3 regions of the Paracoccus sp. TOH genome follow, and region 3 is predicted to be linked to each of the others. Evidence: riboswitches for the same ligand, from Rfam matches in the RefSeq annotation. Region 3 holds a riboswitch; each other region holds the start of a gene.

Region 1 (7,262 bases), on a different replicon from region 3:
AACTGGCCGGCCACGAAGGGCAAAAGAATCTGGAGGGCGATCTTTTCGACGGCGTCCAGGCTGACCCCGCCGCCTTCCTGATGCAGGATGCGCGTCACCAGCAGCGGCGTCAGCACCACCCCGGCCATGTTCGACAGCGAGGCCGCGCAGATCGCCGCCGGCACATTGCCCCCGGCCATCGAGGTGAAGGCGATCGAGCTTTGCACCGTCGAGGGCAGCACCGCCAGGAACAGCAGCCCCAGGGTCAGCTCCGGTCCCAGCACGCCGCCGAAAGCCGCGGCCAGGAGCAGGCCCAGCAGCGGGAACAGCGCATAGGTGGCGCCGAAGGTCAGACCCTGCAGCCGCCAGTTCAGCAGCCCGGCCCGCACCGAGGCCGGGTCCAGCTTGGCGCCATAAAGGAAGAACAGCAGCGTCACCGCCCAGAAGGTCGCGATGCGCAGGGCCTCGGCCGCCATGCCGCGCGCCGGCAGCAGCAGGCCAAGCAGGACCATGCCGAGCAGCAGCAGCATGTAGGTGTCGATGCCGATCCTTTTCAAAGCGTTCATCGCGATCCTCCCGACTGGCCGCGGTTCTGATACACATGGCCGGCGGATACAAGCGAGCCGGGCCGGCCAGGGCCGCTCAGTCCAGCCCCTGTTTCAGGATCACCATGGTCGAGGTCTCGCCCACCGCGGGAATACGCTGCAGCACGTCGCGGATGAAGGTACCGAGCGCGTCGATGTCGCGGACCTGCACCCGCAGCATGTAGTCGATATTGTTGCCGGTCACCAGGAAGCACTCGGCCACCTCGGGCCGGTCGCGCAGCGCGGCCAGGAAGCCGGCATTGTCCTCGGGCCCGGTCCGGGCCAGCCGGACGGCGATCAGCACGCTGATGGCCAGCCCCAGCGCCTGCGGGTCGATCCGCGCGGCATAGCCCTTGATGACGCCCGCCTCCTCCAGCCGCCTGACCCGTCGGCCGCAGGGGGTGGGCGACAGGCCGACCCGCTCGGCCAGGTCGAGGATCGAGATCCGCCCCTCGGCCCGCAGATGGGTCAGGATGCGATGGTCGATCGCGTCAAGCTCGGTCATGGTGAATCCCGCCAGGATAATGGCAATTCATAGGGAGTTGCAGCGCAAAGGGGAAGTATCTCGCGACTCTTTGCAGGGACATCCGCCGTCGGCGCGGTTATCCTCTGCCGAGGATCACGAGGATGCCATGCCCGCACATGCCCCTGCCCCCCATACCCCTGCCCCCCATGCCGCCGCGCCCGACGCCCCCATCGCCCCGGCCCAGCCGCAGGCCGCCAGCCGCCGCGGCTTTGCGCCATGGCTCGCGCAGACCAATGACGTGACCTCGGTCTTTCTGGCCGCCGGGCAGATCCCGGATCTGATCAATCTGGGCGGCGGCCTGCCCGAACCCTCGCTCTGGCCGGTCGAGGAGCTGGCCGACCTGGCCGCCGAGGTGATCCGCAGCCACCCGGCCGAATCCCTGGGCTATGGCCCGATCCCCGGCCTGCCGGCCCTGCGCGAGCTGATCGCGGCGCGGTGTTCGACCCCCGACCTGCGGCTGACCCGCGACAACGTGCTGATCACCACCGGCGGGATGCAGGCGCTGGAGCTGGTGGGAAAGGTGCTGCTGCAGCCCGGCGGCACGGTCGCCGCGCAGAGCCCGGCCTATCTGGGGGCGCTGGACGCCTGGCGGCCGCATGCGCCGCGCTATCGCCCGATGCGGATCGAGCGCAACGACCACGACCCGCGCGCCGCGATGCAGGGCGCGCAGTTCGCCTATACCGTGCCGAATTTCTCGAATCCCAGCGGCCGGCTGGTCTCGCTGCCCGAGCGGCAGGCGCTGGTCGCCGCCGCCCATGAAACCGGCACCTGGCTGATCGAGGACGACCCTTATGGCGTGCTTTATTACGAGGGCGCGCCACTGCCCCGGCTGCTCGACCTCTCGGCGGCCGGCCATCCCGGGCCCTATGCCGGGCCGGTGGTCTACATGGGCTCGCTGTCCAAGGAACTGACCCCCGGCCTGCGCATCGGCTGGGTGGTCGCGGCGCCCGCGATGATCGCGGCGCTGGCCACCGCCAAGCAGGGCTCGGACATGTGCACAAGCGGGCTGTCGCAGATGCTGGCGCTGCGGGCGCTGGAAGGCGGCATGACCGAGCGGATCCGGCCCGCGATCCTGTCGCTTTACCGCGCGCGCCGCGACGCGCTTTGCGCGGCGATGCGCGAACATCTGGCGGGCGATCTGGACTGGCAGGTGCCGTCGGGCGGCATGTTCGTCTGGGCCACGGCCCGCGACCCGCGGCTGGATACCGACCGGCTGCTGCAGGCGGGGCTGGCGCATGGCGTCTGCATCTCGCCCTCGAGCGTCTTCGACCCCCAGGGCCAGGACCGCCGCTCGCTGCGGATCAACTTCACCCTCAACCCGCCCGAGGCGCTGGAGGAAGGCTGCCGCCGGCTGGCCCGGGCGATCCGCGCCACGCTGGCAGCGGCGGAATGACGCAGCCGCCGGCGGGCCGTCGCCGGGGCGGCGGGTCCGGGCGGGAAAAGCTGCGGCCAGATCGGTATTTTCCGGGGCACGGGGCCTTTGCCGCGCCCCGGCCGGCCCCCGGCCGGCAACCGGCAGCGGCACGGCGCGCTTGACAGGACGGGCTGCGCTGCGGCAATGCGGGGCCGCTACGGTTTCCGGCGCTGCCGGATGAAAAGGGAACATCGGTGCGCCTTGGGCCGCGACGCGGACCGGGCAAGGCCGGGGCTGCCCCCGCAACTGTATGCGGTGAGCGAAGGCCGCAGGCGCCACTGGGGGCATCCCGGGAAGGCCGGCCCGAGCAATGATCCGCAAGCCAGGAGACCTGCCGCAGCGATCACCCATTCCCGGCGCGGGGCGCGCCCGGAAAGCGGCCGTTCCGCAGAGGTGACAGTCTCCGTGCTGCGGCCGGGCTGCCCTTGGCCTTTCCGCAGGACAGTTCTGCAAATCGCGGGCCAAGCCCCGCGCTGGAAAGGCTTTGGAATGTTCAGAACCCGGGTTTCCCTGCTTGCCGCCACCGCCCTGCTCCTGCCCGCCGCCGCCCTGGGCCAGGACGCGCAGCAGCCGGTGATGCTGGATACGGTCGTGCTGTCCGGCGGCCTGTCGCCGGTCGTGGAAAGCGCCTATGGCCGCGCCCACAGCATCCTGACCGCCGAGGATCTGCAGGCGCGCGGTTTCGTCACCGTCCAGGACGCGCTGCGCGACCTGCCCGGCCTGGCCGTCACCTCGACCGGCGAGACGCTGACCAAGGTCCGCATCCGCGGCGGGGAATCCAACCATGTGCTGGTGCTGATCGACGGGGTCGAGGCCAATGCCCCCGGCAGCGGCGACTATGTGTTCAGCGGCCTGCTGACCGAGGATATCGAGCGCATCGAGGTGCTGCGCGGCCCGCAATCGACGATCTACGGCGCCAATGCCGCCGCCGGGGTGATCTCGATCACCACCCGCCGCGCCGCCGCCCCGGGACTCAGCTATGGCGGCGGGGTCGAGATCGGTGGCCAGGCCACCCGCGCCGCCAGCGCCTATGTCCGCGCCATGGGCGAGCGCGGCCAGATCAGCTTCTCGGCCGCGACGCGCCATACCGATGGCGAGGACGCCTCGCGCACGCCGGGCGGCGATACCGAGTTCAACGATCGCGAGACCCTGACCCTCAGCGGTTCCTATACCATCAGCGAGGCGGTGACCGCCGGCTTCACCCTGCGGCGCAGCTGGCAGGAATACGGCTATGACGCATCCCGGTTCGATCTGGTCGATTCTCCCGACGACTACGTGATCGACACGCCGCACACCGCGGACCGGAATGAAACCTACGGCTCGCTCTGGCTCGAGGCCGAGGCACTGGCTGGCCGGTTGCTGAACCGATTCTTCATCGGGGGGATGAACCAGACCACCGATCATTTCGACGCCGGCGTGCCCGATTATGACGATGCCTCGCGGCTGCGGGATTTCCGATATACCGCTACCTGGGCGCTGGACGGCGGCCATGCCCGCGACGCCGCGCAGAAGCTGAACCTGGCCCTGCAGAAGAAGCGCGAAAGCTACGAAAGTTTCTTTGCACCCGGCGGCCGGTTTGAACGCGACACCAAATCGGTCGCGTTGGAATATCAGGGGCAGTTCGACAACGGCATCGGCGTCCAGGCCGGGCTGCGGCGGGATTTCAACGAGGATTTCCGCGACGCGACCACCTGGAACATCGCCGGCGCCTGGCAACTGCCCGGGCGCGACCTGCGCCTGCGCGCCGCGGCCGGAGAGGCCACCGTCAATCCCGACATGTTCCAGCTTTACGGCTATACGCCCGGCACCTATCACGGCAACCCGGACCTGACCCCCGAAACCAGCCGCAGCTATGAAATCGGCGCCGATCTGGACTTCGCCGCCGGCCGCGGCCAGCTCGGCGCGACCCTGTTCACCAGCAAGGTCGAGGACATGATCGCCGGGGCCGGCGAAACCTCGGTGAACGTCGCCGGCACCAGCACCCGCAAGGGTTTCGAGATCGATCTGGAATACGAAGCGGCGGACTGGCTGCGGCTGGGCGCAACCTATACCTATACCGATGCCCGCACCGAGAACGACACGCCCATCACCCGCCAGCCGCGCCACCGGCTGGGGCTGCGCGCCACGGGCGATTTCGCGCAGGGTCGCGGCACGGTCACGGCCGATCTGCGCTATGTCGCCGGCAATTACGACGAGGAATGGTTCAACACCGCCTGGCCCGACCTTCCGGCCACCACCGAACTGCCCGATTACGTGACCGTGAACCTGGCCGCCGGCTATGACCTGACCGGGAATGTCCGGCTGACCGGCCGCGTCGTGAACCTGTTCGACGAGGATTATTCCGAAGCCTGGGGCTATTACGGCCAGGGCCGCACCGTTTACGCGGGACTGACGGCGCAATGGTAAGGCGGCTTCGCCTGGCCGCCTGCCTGTTGGCCGGCCTGTCCCTGCCCGGCCTGTCCCTGCCCGCCGCGGCCGAGCCGCCGCGCCGGGTGCTGTCGATGAACCTGTGCACCGACCAGCTTGCCATGCTGCTGGCGGCGCCGGGGCAACTGGTCTCGGTCTCGTATCTGGCGCAGGATCCCACCGCCTCGGCCATGGCCGAGGCGGCGTCGCGCCTGCCGGTCAATCACGGCCTGGTCGAGGAGATCTTCCTGGCCCGGCCCGACCTGGTTCTGGCCGGCGGCTGGACCGCGCCGGGGGCGATCCGGCTGCTGGAACGGCTGGATGTCCCGGTCGAGGTCTTCCCGGTCGAGACCGACATCGCCGGCATCCGCGCCAATATCCGCCGTATGGGCGAGGTGCTGGGCCGCGAGACGGCGGCCGAGGCGCTGCTGGCGCGGTTCGACGCCGATCTGGCGCGGCTGACCGATGCACCGCCCGGCCCGCGCCCGCGCGCGGCGCTTTATGCGGTGAACGGCTACAGCTCGGGCTCGGCCAGCCTGGCCGGGCAGATCGTGACTCTGGCCGGCTTCGACAATGTCGCCGACACGCTCGGGCTGCCCGCGGGCGGCGTCCTGCCGCTGGAGACGCTGCTGCTTGCGGAGCCCGACCTGCTGGTCGAGGGCCGCCGCTATCCGGGCAGCGCCCGCGGGCAGGAGGTGCTGGACCACCCGGCCTTGCGGGCGCTGACCCGGGGGGCGCCGGCCGAGGTGATGACCGATCCCGAATGGGTCTGCGGCACCCCCTTCATCCTGCGCGCCGTGGCGCAGTTGCGCGACGCCCGCCTGTCGCTGGAGACGGCGCGATGACCGCGCCGCGTCAGCCGCTGCTGATCGCCGCGCTGTCGCTGCTGGTCGCGGCGCTGTTCCTGGCCTCGCTGCTGACCGGCCCGGCCGGGATCGGCGCCGGCCAGAGCCTTGCCGCGCTGCTTGGCCGCGGCGACGAGATGCTGGTCCTGGTCATGCGTGAGCTGCGGCTGCCGCGCGCCATCCTGGGCCTGCTGGTCGGCGCGGCGCTGGGGATGTCGGGCGCGGTGCTGCAGGGCTTCCTGCGCAACCCGCTGGCCGAGCCGGGGCTGATCGGCACCAGCGCCTCGGCGGCGCTGGGGGCGGTGCTGGCGATCCAGACCGGGCTGTCGGCCGCCTTTCCGCTGGGCCTGCCGCTGGCGGCGCTGGCCGGCGCGGCGCTGTCGGTGCTGCTGGTGCTGGCGCTGGCCGGGCCGCGCGGCGGCACGCTGGCGCTGATCCTGGCCGGCATCGCCATCTCGGCCCTGGCCGGGGCCGGCACCTCGCTGGTGCTGAACCTGTCGCCCAATCCCTTCGCCGCCAACGAGATCGTGTTCTGGATGATGGGCTCGCTGGCGGACCGCTCAATGCTGCATGTCTGGATCGCGGCGCCGTTCATGGGCTTGGGCTTCGCGGTGCTGTGGCCGACGCGCCGCGCCCTGCAGGCGCTGACGCTGGGCGAAGATGCGGCCGCCTCCAGCGGCGTGCATCTGGGCCGGCTGCGGCTGATGCTGGTCGCGGGCATCGCCGCGCTGATCGGCAGCGCCACGGCCGTGGCCGGGACGGTGGGCTTCGTCGGACTGGTGGTGCCGCATGTCCTGCGCCGCGCCGTGGGCGCCAGCCCGGCGCGGCTGGTCCCGGCTTCGGCGCTGGGGGGCGCGGCGGTGGTGCTGGCTGCCGACATCGCCGTGCGGCTGATCGCACCGGGTCGCGACCTGAAGCTGGGGGTGCTGACGGCGCTGGTGGGGGCGCCCTTCTTCCTGCACCTGATCCTGAAAACCCGGCGCGAGGGGCTGTGACCATGCTGGAGCTTCGCGCCCTGTCGCTGCACCGCGCCGGCCGCCCGGTTCTGGACGGCATCGACCTGCGCCTCGGCGCCGGCGAGTTCGTCGGCCTGCTGGGTCCGAACGGCGCCGGCAAGACCACGCTGCTGCGCGCCGCCCTGGGACTTTTGCCGGCGCGGGGCCACAGCTCGCTGGCGGCGCTGCCGGCGCGCGAACGCGCCCGCGCCGCCGCCTATATGCCGCAGGGCCGCGAGATCGCCTGGCCGATGCCGGTCGAGGCGCTGGTGGCGCTTGGCCGCATCGCCCATCCGCATTCCGCAGGCAGCGCCGACCGCGCCGCCATCGAACGCGCCATCGCCGCGCTGCACCTGGCCCCGCTGCGCCACCGCCGCGCCACCGAACTGTCGGGCGGCGAGCAGGCCCGCACGCTGATCGCCCGGGCGCTGGCGCAGGAAACGCCGCTGCTGATCGCCGACGAGCCGATCGCCGGGCTGGACCCGGCGGCGCAGATCGACGTGATGCGGCTGT
Region 2 (7,262 bases), 230 kb from region 3:
TCCTGGAGATCCGCGGCCTGCGCAAGTCCTTCGGCGCCTTGCTGGCGACCGACGATGTCAGCCTGGACCTGCGGGCGGGCGAGATCCACGCCCTGATCGGCCCGAACGGCGCCGGCAAGTCCACGCTGATCAAGCAGATCGTCGGCGAGATCCGGCCCGACGTCGGCAGCATCCGCTTCGAGGGGCAGGTGATCGATACGCTGGACGCGGCGGCGCGGGCACGGCTGGGGCTGGCGCGCAGCTTCCAGGTGTCCTCGGTGATCCCGGATTTCACCGTGCTGCAGAACGTCATGCTGGCCGTGGCCGGGGCCAGCGGCGCGGTGTTCCGCTTTCACCTGCCGGCGCTGGCCGACCGCAAGCTGACCGAGCCCGCCCTGTTCCATATCGAGCAGGCGGGTCTGGCCGGGCGGCAGCTGGTCCCCGCCGCGACGCTGTCGCATGGCGAGCGCCGCAAGCTGGAGATCGCCATGGCCCTGGCGCTGCGCCCGCGCGCCTTCCTGCTGGACGAGCCGATGGCCGGCATGGGGCTGGAGGGCGGGCGGCAATTGACCGCCATCCTGTCGGAACTGCGCGCCGAGGCGCCGATCCTGCTGGTCGAGCATGACATGGACGCGGTCTTCGCGCTGGCCGACCGCATCTCGGTGCTGGTCTACGGCCGGATCATCGCCAGCGGCAGCGTCGCCGAGATCCGCGCCAATCCCGAGGTGCGGCGCTCCTACCTGGGAGAGGAGGCATGACCCGGCTTCTGGAACTGCGCGACGTGACCGCATCCTACGGCCCGGTGCAGGCGCTGTTCGGCATCACCCTGGATCTGGACCAGGGCGAGCTGGTGGCGCTGATGGGCCGCAACGGCATGGGCAAGACCACGACGATCCGCTGCATCAGCCGGCTGATACCGCATTCCGGCGGCAGCCTGCGCCTGGCCGGCCGCGATGTCGCCGGGCTTTCCGCGCCCAAGGTGGCGCGGCTGGGCGTCGGGCTGGTCCCCGAGGGCCGGCGCTGTTTCGCGCCGCTGACCGTGGCCGAGAACCTGACCGTCGCCGCCCGTCCCGGCCCCTGGGACATGGCCCGGGTCTGCGCGCTGTTTCCCCGCCTGCAGGAACGCATGGGCCAGGTCGCGCGCACCCTGTCGGGGGGCGAGCAGCAGATGCTGGCCATCGGCCGGGCGCTGATGACCAATCCGCGCCTGCTGGTGCTGGACGAGGCGACCGAGGGGCTGGCGCCGGTGGTGCGGCAGGAGATCTGGGAGGGCGTGCGGCGGCTGAAAGCCGAGGGATTGTCGATCCTGCTGGTGGACAAGTCGCTCAGCGAGATCGCCTCGGTTGCCGACCGGGCGGTGATCGTCGAACGCGGCGCGACGGTCTGGCAGGGCGGCATCGCCGATCTGACCCCGGACCTGACCGACCGCTATCTGGGGGTATGAATGGCGACGGCGATCTATCGCGGCATGACCCGACAGGACCTGGACACGGCCTACAGCAACACCGGCAGGCTTGCGGATTTTCCGGGGCTGATGCGGGACTTCCGCGCCCGCAGCGCCGCCCTCTATGCCGAGCAGGATTGCCGGCGCGACCTGCATTACGGCCCCGGCGCGCGCCAGACCTACGACTGGTTGTCCTGCGGCAGGCCGGATGCGCCGGTCTTCGTCTTCATCCACGGCGGCTATTGGCAAAGCTGCGTCAAGGAGGATTTCGCCTTTTGCGCCGCCGGGCCGATGGCGCGCGGCCATGACGTGATCCTGGCCGAATACACGCTGGCGCCCGAGGCCCCGATGACGCAGATCGTGGCCGAGATCGGGCGCCTGCTCGATCATCTGGCGCCCCGGATTGCCGGGCGGCCGCTCTGCCTGGCCGGGCATTCCGCCGGCGGGCACCTGGCCGCCATGCATCGCGGCCACCCGGCGGTGGGCTCGGTGCTGGCGATCAGCGGCCTGTTCGATCTTGAGCCCATCGGCCTGGGGGCGCTGAACGACAAGCTGCAACTGACCCCGGCCGAGATCGCCGCCTGCAGCCCGCAGCGCCACATCGCTGCCGGCGCGCCGACGCTGGTCGCGGTCGGGGCCGGGGAGCTGCCCGAACTGATGCGGCAATCCGACGATTACGCCGCGGCCTGCCGGCGGGCGGGCCAGCCGGCGGCGCTGCTGCATGTTGCCGGTTGCGACCATTTCCAGGTGCTGGACGACCTTGCCGACCCGGCCGGCGCGCAACTGACCGCGCTGGCCCGGCTGGGCCGGTGAGGGGGGCGCAGGGCGCTGAACCGGGCCTGAAACGTGCCGAAGCCCCCGGCAGACTGCAGACTGCCTGCTGGCAGCGCGGCGTCATTCTGACGCGATGCGGCGCGGGCCGCAAAGGAGGAACCCGCTTCCCTTGCGGTTGAACATCCGCGCCTGATGAATGCAGCGGCGCGGCACGCGGGGTCCGCCGCTATTCTTCGAGGCAGCGAAAGCGAAGCAGAGTGGCGTGGTCGGCCGGGTCGGTCAGGGCCGTCGCGCCGACGCGGAAGGTCCGGGCCAGGCGGGCAGGGGTCAGCACATCCCGGGGCCGGCCGCAGGCGATCAGGCGCCCGTCCGCCATCACCCCCAACCGGTCGCAGCCCATGGCCTGGTTCAGGTCGTGCAGCGCCAGGATCACCGTCACCGGCAGGCGGTCCACCAGCCGCAGCAGCGCAAGCTGGTGGTGGATGTCCAGATGGTTGGTCGGCTCGTCCAGCAGCAGAAGCCGGGGGCGCTGCGCCAGGGCGCGGGCGATATGCACGCGCTGGCGCTCGCCCCCCGACAGGGTGGGCCAATGCGCGCCGGTCATCTGGGCCATGCCGACCGCGGCCAGCGCCTGATCGACGATCTGCGCATCCGCCGCGCCAAGCGGCTGCAGCGCCGACAGCCATGGGGTGCGGCCCAGCTCGACGGCAGCGCGGACAGAGAGCGACTCGTCGGTATCGGCCTGCTGTTCGACCAGGGCGATGCGACGGGCGATCTGCCGCCGGGACAGCCGGGACAGCGATGTGCCGTCCAGCCGCACCTCGCCCTCGGCGCGCGGCAGCAGCCCGGCGATCAGCCGCAGCAGCGTCGACTTGCCCGAGCCGTTGGGGCCGATCAGGCCGAAGGTCTCGCCTGACGCGATCTCAAGCGTCACGTCCTCGACGATGCGGCGCGGCCCGGCCTTCCAGCCCAGGGCGGTGGTGGACAGTCTCATCCCCGTCTCCGGCTGCGGATCAGGATCAGGGCGAAGCCCGGCGCGCCGACCAAGGCGGTGACGACGCCGATCGACACCACCTGCCCGGGGATCAACATCCGCGAGGCGATGTCGGCGACGATCAGGAACACCGCCCCGGCCAATGCCGACCAGGGCACCAAACGGCCATGCCGAGGCCCGACCGCAAGGCGCACGGCATGGGGGATGACAAGGCCGACGAAGCCGATGGAGCCGACAAGGCTGACCATCACCGCCGTCATCAGCGTGATTGCCCCGATCAGCACCGCCTGCACCCAGCGGACCGGGATGCCAAGCGCCGCCGCGGATTGCGCGCCGAAGGCAAAGCCGTCCAGCGCGCGGATGTGCCAGCAGCAGGCCAGGAACCCCGCCAGCGCGACCGGCCCGGCCAGCGCGACGTCGGGCCAGCGTACGCCGGACAGGTTGCCCAGAAGCCAGAACATGATCCCGCGCGCCTGTTCGGCATTGGCGGATTTGGCGATGAAGAAGCTGGTCAGCGCGTTGAAAAGCTGCGACCCGGCGATTCCGGCCAGAACCAGTTGCGCCGACCCGCCGCCCGCGGCCCGCGCCAGGGTCGAGACCAGTGCGAAAGCCAGCAGCGCGCCGATGAAGGCGCCGGTCGAAAGCCCCAGCGTCCCGCCGCCGACCCCCAGGATCGCCACCGCCACCGCGCCGGTGGAGGCCCCGGCCGAGACGCCCAGCAGGTAGGGATCGGCAAGGGCGTTGCGGATCAGCGCCTGCAGCACCACGCCCGACAGCGCCAGCCCCGCCCCGCAGGCGGCGGCGACCAGGATGCGCGGTATCCGGTAGTTCCAGACGATGGCCGCGTCGATGGGATCGACCGGAAACCCGGCCCCCCCGAGCTTGTTGGCAAGCTCCGCCGTCACCGTCGCAACCGGCAGCGGCGTCTCGCCGATGACGACCCCGGCCAGGATCGCCGCCAGCAGCAGGCCCAGCCCGAAGGCCCCGCGCCAGACGAGAAGCCAGAGGTGGGGCCGGACCCGAAGCCGGCCGGCAAGGGTCGCCGTCTCGGTCATCGCAGCCCAAGCACCGGCAGCGCCGCGGCCAGCGTCTCGAGCGCGGCGATGTTGCGGATCGAGGGATCCATCGCATGGGCGTCCAGGATCACGATCCTGTCGTTTTCGACCGCATCCATCTGGCGGGTGACCGGATCGGATTTCAGGAAGGCGATCTTCTTCTCGTGATCGTCGGCCTCGTACCGGCGACGGTCCATCCGGGCGATGACGATGATCGACGGGTTGGCCCGCGCGATGGTCTCCCAGCTGATGGCCGGCCATTCCTCGTCGCTTTCGACGATGTTTCTCAGCCCCAGCTTCGCCATCAGGTAGCCGGGCGGTCCCTTGCGCCCGGCGACATAAGGATCGACATCCATTTCCGCCGAGGAGAACCAGAATACCGCCGAGGCGTCCTGCAGGTTCAGCGCCTTCGCCTTGTCGCTGGCCGCCGCCTCGCGCGCCTGCAGCTGCGCCACCAGCGCCTCGGCCCGCTCGGGCACGTCGAAGATGCGGCCCAGCTCGTTGACGCCGGCATAGACCGACTGCATCTCGAACATGGTCGAGCGGGTGCCGTCAGAGCCGCTGGCATTGTCCTTGTGCCAGCAGTCGGCGGGCAGGACATAGGTCGGGATGCCGACATCGGCGAATTGTTCGCGCGTGGCGACGATGCCCTGCGGGCCGACATGCCATTCGTATTGCGCGGCGACGAGGCCGGGCTTCCTCGCCACCACCGATTCGAAGCTCGGGTCGTTGTCGGCCAGCCGCTCGATCCCGGCATTCGTGTCGCGAAATTCGGGCAGGACTTCGGTGAACCAGACCGAGGTGGCGGTCACCTTCTCGGCCAGTCCCAGCGAATACAGGATCTCGGTCGCGGCCTGACCCAGGGTGACGGCGCTGTCGGGCGCCTGGTCGAAGGTCAGATCGACCCCGCAATTCTGCAGCTTCAGCGGGTATTGCGCCCCGGCTGTGACGGGCGGCGCGAAGCCGGTCGCGCAAAGCAGCGCGGCGGTCAGGAAGCGGACGAACATGGCATGTCTCCGATGATGACGGCAGCCGAAGACAGGAGGGGAGAGCGCGGCCCAAGACCGGCCGGCGCCCCGCCCCGAAGGCGGTCGCGGCGGCTGGCTGGAACCGGTGCGGCAAGGCACCTCGGGGCAAAATTCATCCGGCACCTCCCCGGGCACCCCGCCCGGGCTGGGTTGAGATTGACGTCGGCAGGTCTCCTGACTGGCGGGTCATCGGGGCGTCGCGGCCTTCCCATGGCGGTTGCCACAGTGGCGTCGTCGCGAAATCCCTTGCCGCCTACAGTTGCGGGGGCAGTTCCGGTTCGCCGGACAGGTCCGGCGGCGGATTCCCTTTCAATTCCTTGCGGAAACCGACGATGTCGGACTAGCCCGCCCGCCGGCCGATGGCAAGCCGTATCGTCCGCCGAACCGCCGTGCGGCTTCCCGCCCGCCGCTCATGCTGCAGCGCAGAACGCATGGCGGGTTTGCCACGGGCATGGCTACTGCCGCCGGCTGTCGCGGCCTATATCCGTCCTGTCCGAAACAGGCCCGCTGAACGGGCAAGATGAAAAAGGTGCCAAGATGTCCGCTGTCGAAATGAGCCATAACCCCGCTGCCGGTGGCTTGGGCCGCATCGTTGCGCGTGTGACCGCCACGGTTGCCGGCTGGAACAACGCCCGCATCACCCGCCGCGAGCTGAACCTGCTGACCGATCGCGAGCTTGACGATATCGGCCTGACCCGCGGCGATATCGAGCGGATTGCCCGCCGCGCCTGAGGCGTAGCCGGCGATGAACGGACCCCGCGGCGATGCCTCGGGGTTTTTTCATGTCCGCCGGCCCGGCCCGGGCGCAGATCGCCCGCCGGCGGGCGATTGGGCTTGCCCGGCCGCCGCCCTTGCCTGATGCTGGCGGCATGACCGCGGCCCGTTCCCATTCCTTTCGCGACGACCCGCTGGTGCCGGGCTTCGACGATTCCGCACCGCTGGCCGTGATGGATGCGGAATGCGCGCTTTGCAGTTGGGGGGCGCGGATGATCCATCGTATGGACCGCTCGGGAGACGTGCGGATATGTCCGGTCCAGACGCCGCTCGGGGCGGCGCTGCTGCGGCATTACGGGCTGGATGCGGAAGATCCCCCGAGCTGGCTGTTCATCGAGGATGGCATCGCCCATTCCGATTGCGACGCGCTGATCCATGCCGGGCGGCGGCTGGGCGGAGCCGGCCGGCTGGCCGCGCCGCTGCGCCTGCTGCCGCGCGGGCTGCGCAACTGGCTTTACCGGCGCGTCGCGCGCAACCGTTACCGGCTGTTCGGCAGGTCGGACATGTGCGCCCTGCCCGATCCGGCCTTCCAGCGGCGACTGCTTCGCTGACGGTCTCCGCCCCGGAGGAGCAAGGAGGGCCGGGAGCCGGCCGTCATTCGCCGCGCCGGGCCTTGCCCGGTGCCGCATCTATTTCCTCGGCCACCAGTTGCTGCAGCGTCCAGATGTAATCGTCATGGATGCCGTGTTCCGCCAGACCCCGGACCGTGCGCAGCAGGTATTCCGCGCCGGACCCGGCCGCCCCGGCCGCACGGGCCAGCCGCCGGGCCTGTTCCTCGACGGTCAGTTCGGCAAGCTGCGTGCCGACCGGATCGGCATAGAAGGTCAGGGCCGGTTCGCGCCCGCGTTCGGTCTCGACCTCGATCCAGCAGGCATTGGCCGCGAGTTCATGGGCGACCAGCTCGCGCCGCAGGATGGCGCGCAGCGATTGCGTCTCGGTTCCCGGGGCGATGTCCAGCACCAACCCGTCGCAGCAGCCGCCCGAGGCAAGGGCGAGCATCAGCCCCGGCCGGTCCGGGGTGCCGCGGAAATGTTCGAGCGAGATCGAGAAGCTGCGATGCCAGCCAAGCGCGGTGGCGCGGCGGCGGGCGCCGACGGCAAAGCCGGGGTTCCAGATCAGCGAGCCATAGGCGAAGACTGGGATCGGCCGCGGCCGCCCGCGCGTCAGCCGGTCGGCCAGAAGGTCCAGATCGTCATCCTCGAGCATCCGCCAGC
Region 3 (7,262 bases):
GGTACTGGCCGCCGGGCGGCAACCCGAGCGTTTCACCGCCGGCATGGCCAAGGCCGGGCGCAGCGGCCGGATCTTCATCGACTGGCTGCGGAACGAACGCGGCGCCACCGCCATCGCGCCCTTCTCGATCCGCGCCCGGCCGGGGGCGCCGGTGGCCTGCCCGGTGACCTGGCAGGAACTGGAAAGCATCCCCCGCGCCTCGGTTTTTGGCCCCGAGGCGGCGTTGGAGCGCGGCTGGGGCGATCTGGAACCGCCGCCGCCGCAAGCGCTGACCGTCCGGACCGTCGCGGCACTGGACGACCAGAGCCGGGCCGCCGGCCTGGGTTGAGGCGTCAGAAGTTCCAGTCCTCGTCCTCGGTCGCGACCGCCTTGCCGATGACATAGGACGATCCCGAACCGCTGAAAAAGTCGTGGTTTTCGCTGTCGGGCGACAGCGCCGCCATGATCGCCGGATTGACCTCGCAGGCGGCGGGCGGGAACAGCGCCTCGTAGCCCAGGTTCTGCAGCGCCTTGTTGGCATTGTAATGCAGGAAGGCCTTCACGTCCTCGGTCAGGCCGATATCGTCGTAAAGCTCGGCGGTGTATTTCGCCTCGATGTCATAGAGATCGAAGATCAGCGAAAAGGCGAAATCCTTCAGCTCCTGCTGCTTTTCGGCGCTCAGCTTCTCCAGCCCGCGCTGGTACTTGTAGCCGATGTAATAGCCATGCACCGCCTCGTCGCGGATGATCAGCCGGATCAGGTCGGCGGTATTGGTCAGCTTGGCGCGGCTCGACCAGTACATCGGCAGGTAGAAGCCGGAATAGAACAGGAAGCTCTCCAGAAAGACCGAGGCGATCTTGCGCTTCAAGGGATCGCTGCCGGCCTGGTATTTCTCGACGATGGTCCGGGCCTTGGCCTGCAGATGCGGGTTCTCCTCGGCCCAGCGGAAGGCCTCGTCGACCTCCTTGGTCAGGCACAGCGTCGAGAAGATCGAGCTGTAGGACCGCGCATGGACCGCCTCCATGAAGCTGATGTTCGACAGCACCGCCTCCTCATGCGGGGTCAGCGCATCGGGCATCATCGAGGGCGCGCCGACGGTGTTCTGGATCGTGTCCAGAAGCGTCAGCCCGGTGAACACCCGGATGGTCAGCGCGCGCTCGGCCGGCCGCAGCGTCGCCCAGCTCTGCACGTCATTCGACAGCGGCACCTTTTCGGGCAGCCAGAAGTTGACGGTCAGCCGGTTCCAGACCTCCAGATCCTTCTCGTCCTCCAGCCGGTTCCAGTTGATCGCCCGCAGGGGCGTGCGCATGGCCTGATCCTTCATCCGAAGAACCCCTTTTCATCGTTTCTCAAATACCCTCGGGGGCGTGGGGGCGGACAGCCCCCACCGCCAAGGCCGTCACAGCGTGCAGGACACGCAGCCCTGCACCTCGGTGCCTTCCAGCGCGGTCTGGCGCAGCCGGATGTAATAGATCGTCTTGATGCCCTTTTTCCAGGCGTAGATCTGGGCGCGGTTGATGTCGCGCGTCGTCGCCTCGGCCGGGAAGAACAGCGTCAGCGACAGGCCCTGGTCGACATGTTCGGTCGCGGCGGCATAGGTGTCGATGATCGCCTCGGGGCCGATCTCGTAGGCGTCGCGGTAATAGTCGATGTTCTCGTTCGACATGAAGGCGGCGGGATAATAGACCCGGCCGATCTTGCCTTCCTTGCGGATCTCGATCTTGGCCACGATCGGGTGGATCGAGCTGGTCGAGTTGTTGATATAGCTGATCGAGCCGGTGGGCGGCACCGCCTGCAGATTGCGGTTGTAAAGCCCGTGCTGCATCACCGATTGCTTCAGCGCCGTCCAATCCTCACGCGTGGGCAGGGTGATGCCCTCGAACACCCGCACGACATCGGCCGAAACCGGCAGCCAGTCGCGCTCGGTATATGTGTCGAAGAACGAGCCGTCGGCATAGTTCGACTTCTCGAAATCTTTGAAGGTCCGGCCCTTTTCCTGCGCCAGCAGGTTCGAGGCCCGGATGGCGTGATAGGCGACGGCGGCGAAATAAACGCTGGTGAACTCGACACCCTCGGGGCTGCCGTAATGAATGCGCTCGCGGGCAAGGAAGCCGTGCAGGTTCATCTGGCCAAGACCGACGGCATGCGCCTCGTCATTGCCGCGGCGGATCGAGGGGACCGAGTCGATCGAGGACATTTCCGACACCGCGGTCAGCGCCCGGATCGCCGCCTCGACCGTGGCGCCGAAATCCGGCCCGTCCATGGTCGCGGCGATGTTCAGCGAGCCGAGATTGCACGAAATATCAGTGCCCAAGTGGGCATAGCTCAGATCCTCGTTGAACGCGCTCGCCTCGTTCACCTGCAGGATCTCGCTGCACAGGTTCGACATGCTGATGCGGCCATGCACGGGATTGGCGCGGTTCACCGTGTCCTCGAACATGATATAGGGATAGCCGCTTTCGAACTGGATCTCGGCGATGGTCTGGAAGAACTCTCGCGCGTTGATCTTCTTCTTCCTGATGCGTTTGTCGTCGACCATCTCGGCATATTTCTCGGTGACCGAAATTTCCGAGAAGGGCATGCCATAGACCCGCTCGACGTCGTGGGGCGAAAACAGGTACATGTCGGCGTTCTTCTTGGCCAGTTCGAAGGTCACGTCGGGGATCACCACGCCCAGGCTCAGCGTCTTGATGCGGATCTTCTCGTCGGCATTCTCGCGCTTGGTGTCCAGGAAGCGCAGGATGTCGGGGTGATGCGCGTTCAGATAGACGGCGCCGGCGCCCTGCCGCGCGCCCAGCTGGTTGGCATAGCTGAACGAATCCTCTAGGAGCTTCATCACCGGGATGACGCCCGAGGACTGGTTCTCGATGCCCTTGATCGGCGCCCCGGCCTCGCGCAGGTTGGTCAGCATCAGCGCCACGCCGCCGCCGCGTTTCGACAGCTGCAGCGCCGAGTTGATCGAGCGGCCGATACTCTCCATGTTGTCTTCAAGCCGCAGCAGGAAGCACGAGATCAGCTCGCCGCGCGATTTCTTGCCGGCATTGAGGAACGTGGGCGTCGCCGGCTGGAAACGGCCGGAGAGCATTTCATCCATGAACCGCATGGCGAGGCCCTCGTCGCCGCGCGCCAGTGTCAGGGCGACCATGACCACGCGGTCCTCGTAGCGTTCCAGGTAGCGCTGGCCGTCGCGGGTCTTCAGCGTGTAGCTGGTGTAATATTTGAACGCGCCCAGGAAGGTCGGGAAACGGAACTTCTTCTGATAGGCGGCATCCCAGATCGCGCGCTGAAAGTTCTTGGAATACTGGTCCAGCACCTCGGGCTCGTAATAGCCCTCGTCGACCAGATAGCGCAGCTTCTCGTCGAGGTTGTGGAAGAAGACGGTGTTCTGATTGACGTGCTGCAGGAAATACTGCCGCGCGGCCTTGCGGTCGGCGTCGAAGCGGATCTTCCCCTCGCCGTCGTAAAGGTTCAGCATCGCGTTCAGCGCGTGATAGTCCAGCTCGGCCTTTACGCCATCGTCAAGCATTCCGTCCCCCAGAATTCATGCAGCCCCGCCCGAACGCGGGAAATGTCCAGATCAGTCCCCGCCAGCTCGAATCGATACAGCACGGGAACGTTGCACTTGTCAGAAATCACCCGACCGGCCAAGGCATAGGTGGCGCCGAAATTCCGGTTGCCGGCGGCGATGACGCCGCGCAGCAACCCCCGGCTGCCCGGGTCGTTGAGAAAGCGGATCACCTGTTTCGGCACCGCGCCCCGACCCGTACCGTCGGCATAGGTCGGGCAGATCAGCACATAGGGCAGGACGGGCGCCGGCATCGCGTCGCGGGGCGAGAGCGGGATGCGCCCGGCCGACCAGCCGAGCCGCGCCACGAAACGCGCCGTGTTCCCCGAGGCCGAGGAATAATAGACCAGCCTGACCCCGGACCCGTCCACGGTCCTTACGACAGCCGGCCGATCATGTCGGGGCGGAAACCGGCCCAATGCGCCTCGCCGGCGACGACGACCGGCGCCTGACGATAACCCAGCGAAGTGACCAGTTCCATCGCCGCGTCATCCTCGGTCAGGTCGACCAGGTGATAATCCAGGCCGCGCGCGTCCAGGGCGCGGGTGGTGGCGGTGCATTGCACGCAGGCGGGCTTGGAATAAACGGTGATGGTCATGCCTCTGCTCCTTCATGGTCGCGGCAAAGGCAGGCCGCGGCCGAAGGCAGCGCCCCTCCGAACCGGTCCGGCCCGCGCCCGCCGCGCGGTTTCGTCCTGTCGCGTCATGGCAGGTCTTCTGACTCGCAGGTCTCGGCTCGGCTGGCCTTCCCGGTTGCCCAGTGGTGCTCCAACGTCGCTCTCCGCTTACAGCTGCGGGGGCAGTGCCGGATTCGCACCGGCTTCCCTCTTCGTCCCCGGATCGCTCCGGGTTGACCATGACCCCGCCAATAAGCCATGGCCGGAACGGCCGGTCAATCCATATCTAGTGGGAAAGGCGAAGTATCCCCAAATATCTGGTAGAGACCGGATTCCCGGCCTGGGGTTTCGGCGGCAAGAAACGGGGCTCCGGGCGGAGATTGTCCCGCCGGATTCCGGGCCGATCGCCGGCAGGGACGACCTATGCCGCTGCAAGACAAGACCATCATCGACGCCGGAGCCTCCAGCGCGTCAGGGCCGCGGCTGGGCCTTGCTGCCCGGCGCGAGAAACGGTTGCGGGATCGCGTCGCGCGGATCGTGGCGGCGGGCGGCGCGGCCGGGATGCTGGCCGGCGCGGGCACCGCGCCAGGCATGCCCGGGCGCTGGTCCGGGCTGGCGGATCACGCCAGCTTTGTGGCCGGCAGCGCCATGCTGGCGGATGGCGGCGGCAATTCGATCTGCAAGACCTAGCCCCGGAAGCTGCGCCACAGGCTGATCGCCGCATCCGACAGGTCGCCCAGCCGCGCCAGAAGATGCTCGCGCTCCAGTGCCGGCGCGGTGCCGGCGCGGTCCAGCCGCTGCAGCAGCCGCATGATGCGGCGGCGATGGGTGCCGGTCATCGTCTGCACCGGATCGGCGACCAGCCCGGCAAAGGTGGTCAGGACCGAGGCGAGCATGGCCAGAACCACGCCGGTCAGCACCACCTCGACGGTGGACAGCTCGCGCGGGAAGGCGCCATACCACATGCGCCCGGCCCAGCTTCCCAGCGCGAAATCCTCGACCGCCTGCGTCTGCGCCCGCAGCTGCGCGATCGGCCCGGCCAGCGAGATCACCCCGGGCGTGGCGCGGTGGAACAGCAGAAGCCCCGAAAGCAGAACCAGCAGTGAGGTGGTGATCTCGGAGACCGCGTTGCGGGTCTCGGCATAGTCCGAGACGGCGCGGGCCACGGTCTCGGGCGGCGCCCTGGGGGCCAGGTCCTGTTCCGCCAGGTCGTCGATGAAGCCGGCCAGATCCGCCTCGATCCGCTGCGCCACGTCGGAGGTCAGGAAGATCTGCCGGCGCGCCAGCCAGTCGCCGGCCCGGACCAGCCCGATGCGCCGCAACAGCGGCGCGACCAGCCGCACCAGCAGGAACAGCGGCGACAGCATGACGTTGACCGGTGCGCGCAGCAGGTCGGGGCCAAGGGCATGGCGATGCAGCGCCAGCGTGCCGCGCAGACCATAGCGGGCGCGGACGAAGCGGCGGACCTCGGTCTCGCGCCGGGTCAGCGGGCGGGTGTCGGCGGGCTGCAAGGCCATGGGCGCGGTCCCTCGAAGGATCGCGCCCAATCTAGGCATCGCGGCCGGGCCGCTCAATGCCGAAGACTCAGATCAGCGTCACCAGCCCGAGGCCCAGGGTCGAGATGAACAGCCAGGCCAGCGCGCCAAGCGCCAGCGGCCGGATGCCCTTGGCGCGCAGCTTGCGGATGTCGGTCTCCAGCCCCATCGCGGCCAGCGCCATGGTCAGCAGGAAGGCGGTCAGGCGGACGACCTCGGCCTGCAACGCTTCGGGCAACGGCAGGGCGCTGTTCAGCAGCACGACCGCGACGAAGCCCAGCACGAACCAGGGGGTCGGCGCCGCGCCATGCGCCTCGCCGCCGCGCCGCCGGGCCAGCGCGCCCAGCCCCAGGATCAGCGGCGCCAGCATGATGACCCGGCTGAGCTTGGCGACGGTGGCGGCCTGCCCGGCCTCGGCGCCGTGCTGGAAACCGGTGCCGACCACCTGCGCCACCTCGTGCACGGTCGCGCCGACCCAGATGCCGTAATGCGCCGGGCCCATCGCCAGCATTTCGCCCAGCACCGGCATGGCCAGCATCGAGAGCGAACCGAAGACCGTCACGCAGGCGATGGCATAGGCCACGTCCTCGTCCGAGCCGCGGGTGACGGTGTTGGTGGCGATCACCGCCGAGGCGCCGCAGACCGAGGTGCCGGCCGCGATCAGCTCGGCCAGCCGCGCCTCGACCCCCAGCGCCCGCCCGGCCCATTTGGTAAAGACGAAGGTGGCGGCCAGCGTCATCGAGATCACCGCCAGCCCCGGCAGGCCGACCGCGCGCAGCTGTTCCAGCGTCAGTTGGAAGCCCAGCAGCACGATGGCAAAGCGCAGCACCCGGCGCAGCGAAAAGGCGATGCCCGGTCGCGCCGCTGCGGGCGTGCCCAGCAGGTTGCGCAGCATCATGCCCAGCACCATCGCCACCACCAGCGGGCTGAGCGCCGGGATGCCCGAGACCCGCTGCACCGCCGTCGCCGCCACGGCGATGGCGAAAGTCAGTCCCAGCCCCGGCAGGATGGCGCCCAGCCAGCCGGTGATGGCAGGGGAATTTTGCTGACCCTGATCGGTCGAGGACATGGTTTCGCTCCTTTGTCTGTGATGCGGAACATGATCCTGATGTGACGTTCAATCCATCGCATTGTATTTGCCATATCGTTCGATTTTTCTTATGAATGGCGCATGACCCTGGAACAGCTCCGCATCTTCCTGGCCGTGGCCGAACGCCAGCATGTCACCCGCGCGGCCGAGGCGTTGAACCTGACGCAATCGGCGGTCAGCGCCGCTGTCTCGGCGCTCGAGGCGCGGCATCGCGTGCGGTTCTTCGACCGGGTGGGGCGGCGCATCGTGCTGACCGAGACGGGCGAGGCCTTCATGGCCGAGGCCCGCGCCGTGCTGGACCGCGCCGAGACCGCCGAGATGGTGCTGGAGGATCTGGCGCGCGAGCCGCGCGGGCGCTTGCGGGTCCATGCCAGCCAGACCGTCGCCAGCTACTGGCTGCCGCCGCGGCTGGTGGCGCTGCGCGAGATGCATCCGGGGATCGAACTGCGCCTGACGGTCAGCAACACCACCCAGGT

What was found. A riboswitch is a leader RNA that binds a small molecule or an ion and turns the genes downstream of it on or off. The one in region 3 is predicted to bind cobalamin.
Region 1: another riboswitch for cobalamin. It lies ahead of NBE95_RS11500 (TonB-dependent receptor); the one in region 3 lies ahead of nrdH (glutaredoxin-like protein NrdH).
Region 2: another riboswitch for cobalamin. It lies ahead of NBE95_RS18065 (ABC transporter substrate-binding protein); the one in region 3 lies ahead of nrdH (glutaredoxin-like protein NrdH).

The regions. Positions count from the first base shown of each region.
Region 1 covers NZ_CP098361.1:180,933-188,194, forward strand. Annotated here, with positions in the region: gene NBE95_RS11485 (bile acid:sodium symporter family protein) at 1-545, opposite strand, end outside; gene NBE95_RS11490 (Lrp/AsnC family transcriptional regulator) at 622-1,068, opposite strand; gene NBE95_RS11495 (PLP-dependent aminotransferase family protein) at 1,196-2,482, shown strand; cobalamin riboswitch at 2,645-2,857, shown strand; gene NBE95_RS11500 (TonB-dependent receptor) at 2,993-4,909, shown strand; gene NBE95_RS11505 (ABC transporter substrate-binding protein) at 4,903-5,754, shown strand; gene NBE95_RS11510 (iron ABC transporter permease) at 5,751-6,749, shown strand; gene NBE95_RS11515 (ABC transporter ATP-binding protein) at 6,752-7,262, shown strand, end outside.
Region 2 covers NZ_CP098362.1:199,304-206,565, reverse strand. Annotated here, with positions in the region: gene NBE95_RS18090 (ABC transporter ATP-binding protein) at 1-737, shown strand, start outside; gene NBE95_RS18085 (ABC transporter ATP-binding protein) at 734-1,423, shown strand; gene NBE95_RS18080 (alpha/beta hydrolase) at 1,424-2,236, shown strand; gene NBE95_RS18075 (ABC transporter ATP-binding protein) at 2,424-3,191, opposite strand; gene NBE95_RS18070 (iron ABC transporter permease) at 3,188-4,246, opposite strand; gene NBE95_RS18065 (ABC transporter substrate-binding protein) at 4,243-5,253, opposite strand; cobalamin riboswitch at 5,421-5,620, opposite strand; gene NBE95_RS18060 (DUF1127 domain-containing protein) at 5,812-6,006, shown strand; gene NBE95_RS18055 (DCC1-like thiol-disulfide oxidoreductase family protein) at 6,144-6,599, shown strand; gene NBE95_RS18050 (gamma-glutamylcyclotransferase) at 6,643-7,262, opposite strand, start outside.
Region 3 covers NZ_CP098362.1:623,487-630,748, reverse strand. Annotated here, with positions in the region: gene ligD (non-homologous end-joining DNA ligase) at 1-328, shown strand, start outside; gene nrdF (class 1b ribonucleoside-diphosphate reductase subunit beta) at 333-1,304, opposite strand; gene nrdE (class 1b ribonucleoside-diphosphate reductase subunit alpha) at 1,380-3,506, opposite strand; gene nrdI (class Ib ribonucleoside-diphosphate reductase assembly flavoprotein NrdI) at 3,488-3,895, opposite strand; gene nrdH (glutaredoxin-like protein NrdH) at 3,922-4,143, opposite strand; cobalamin riboswitch at 4,234-4,418, opposite strand; gene NBE95_RS20070 (hypothetical protein) at 4,585-4,851, shown strand; gene NBE95_RS20065 (DUF6635 family protein) at 4,848-5,678, opposite strand; gene NBE95_RS20060 (YeiH family protein) at 5,746-6,765, opposite strand; gene NBE95_RS20055 (LysR substrate-binding domain-containing protein) at 6,868-7,262, shown strand, end outside.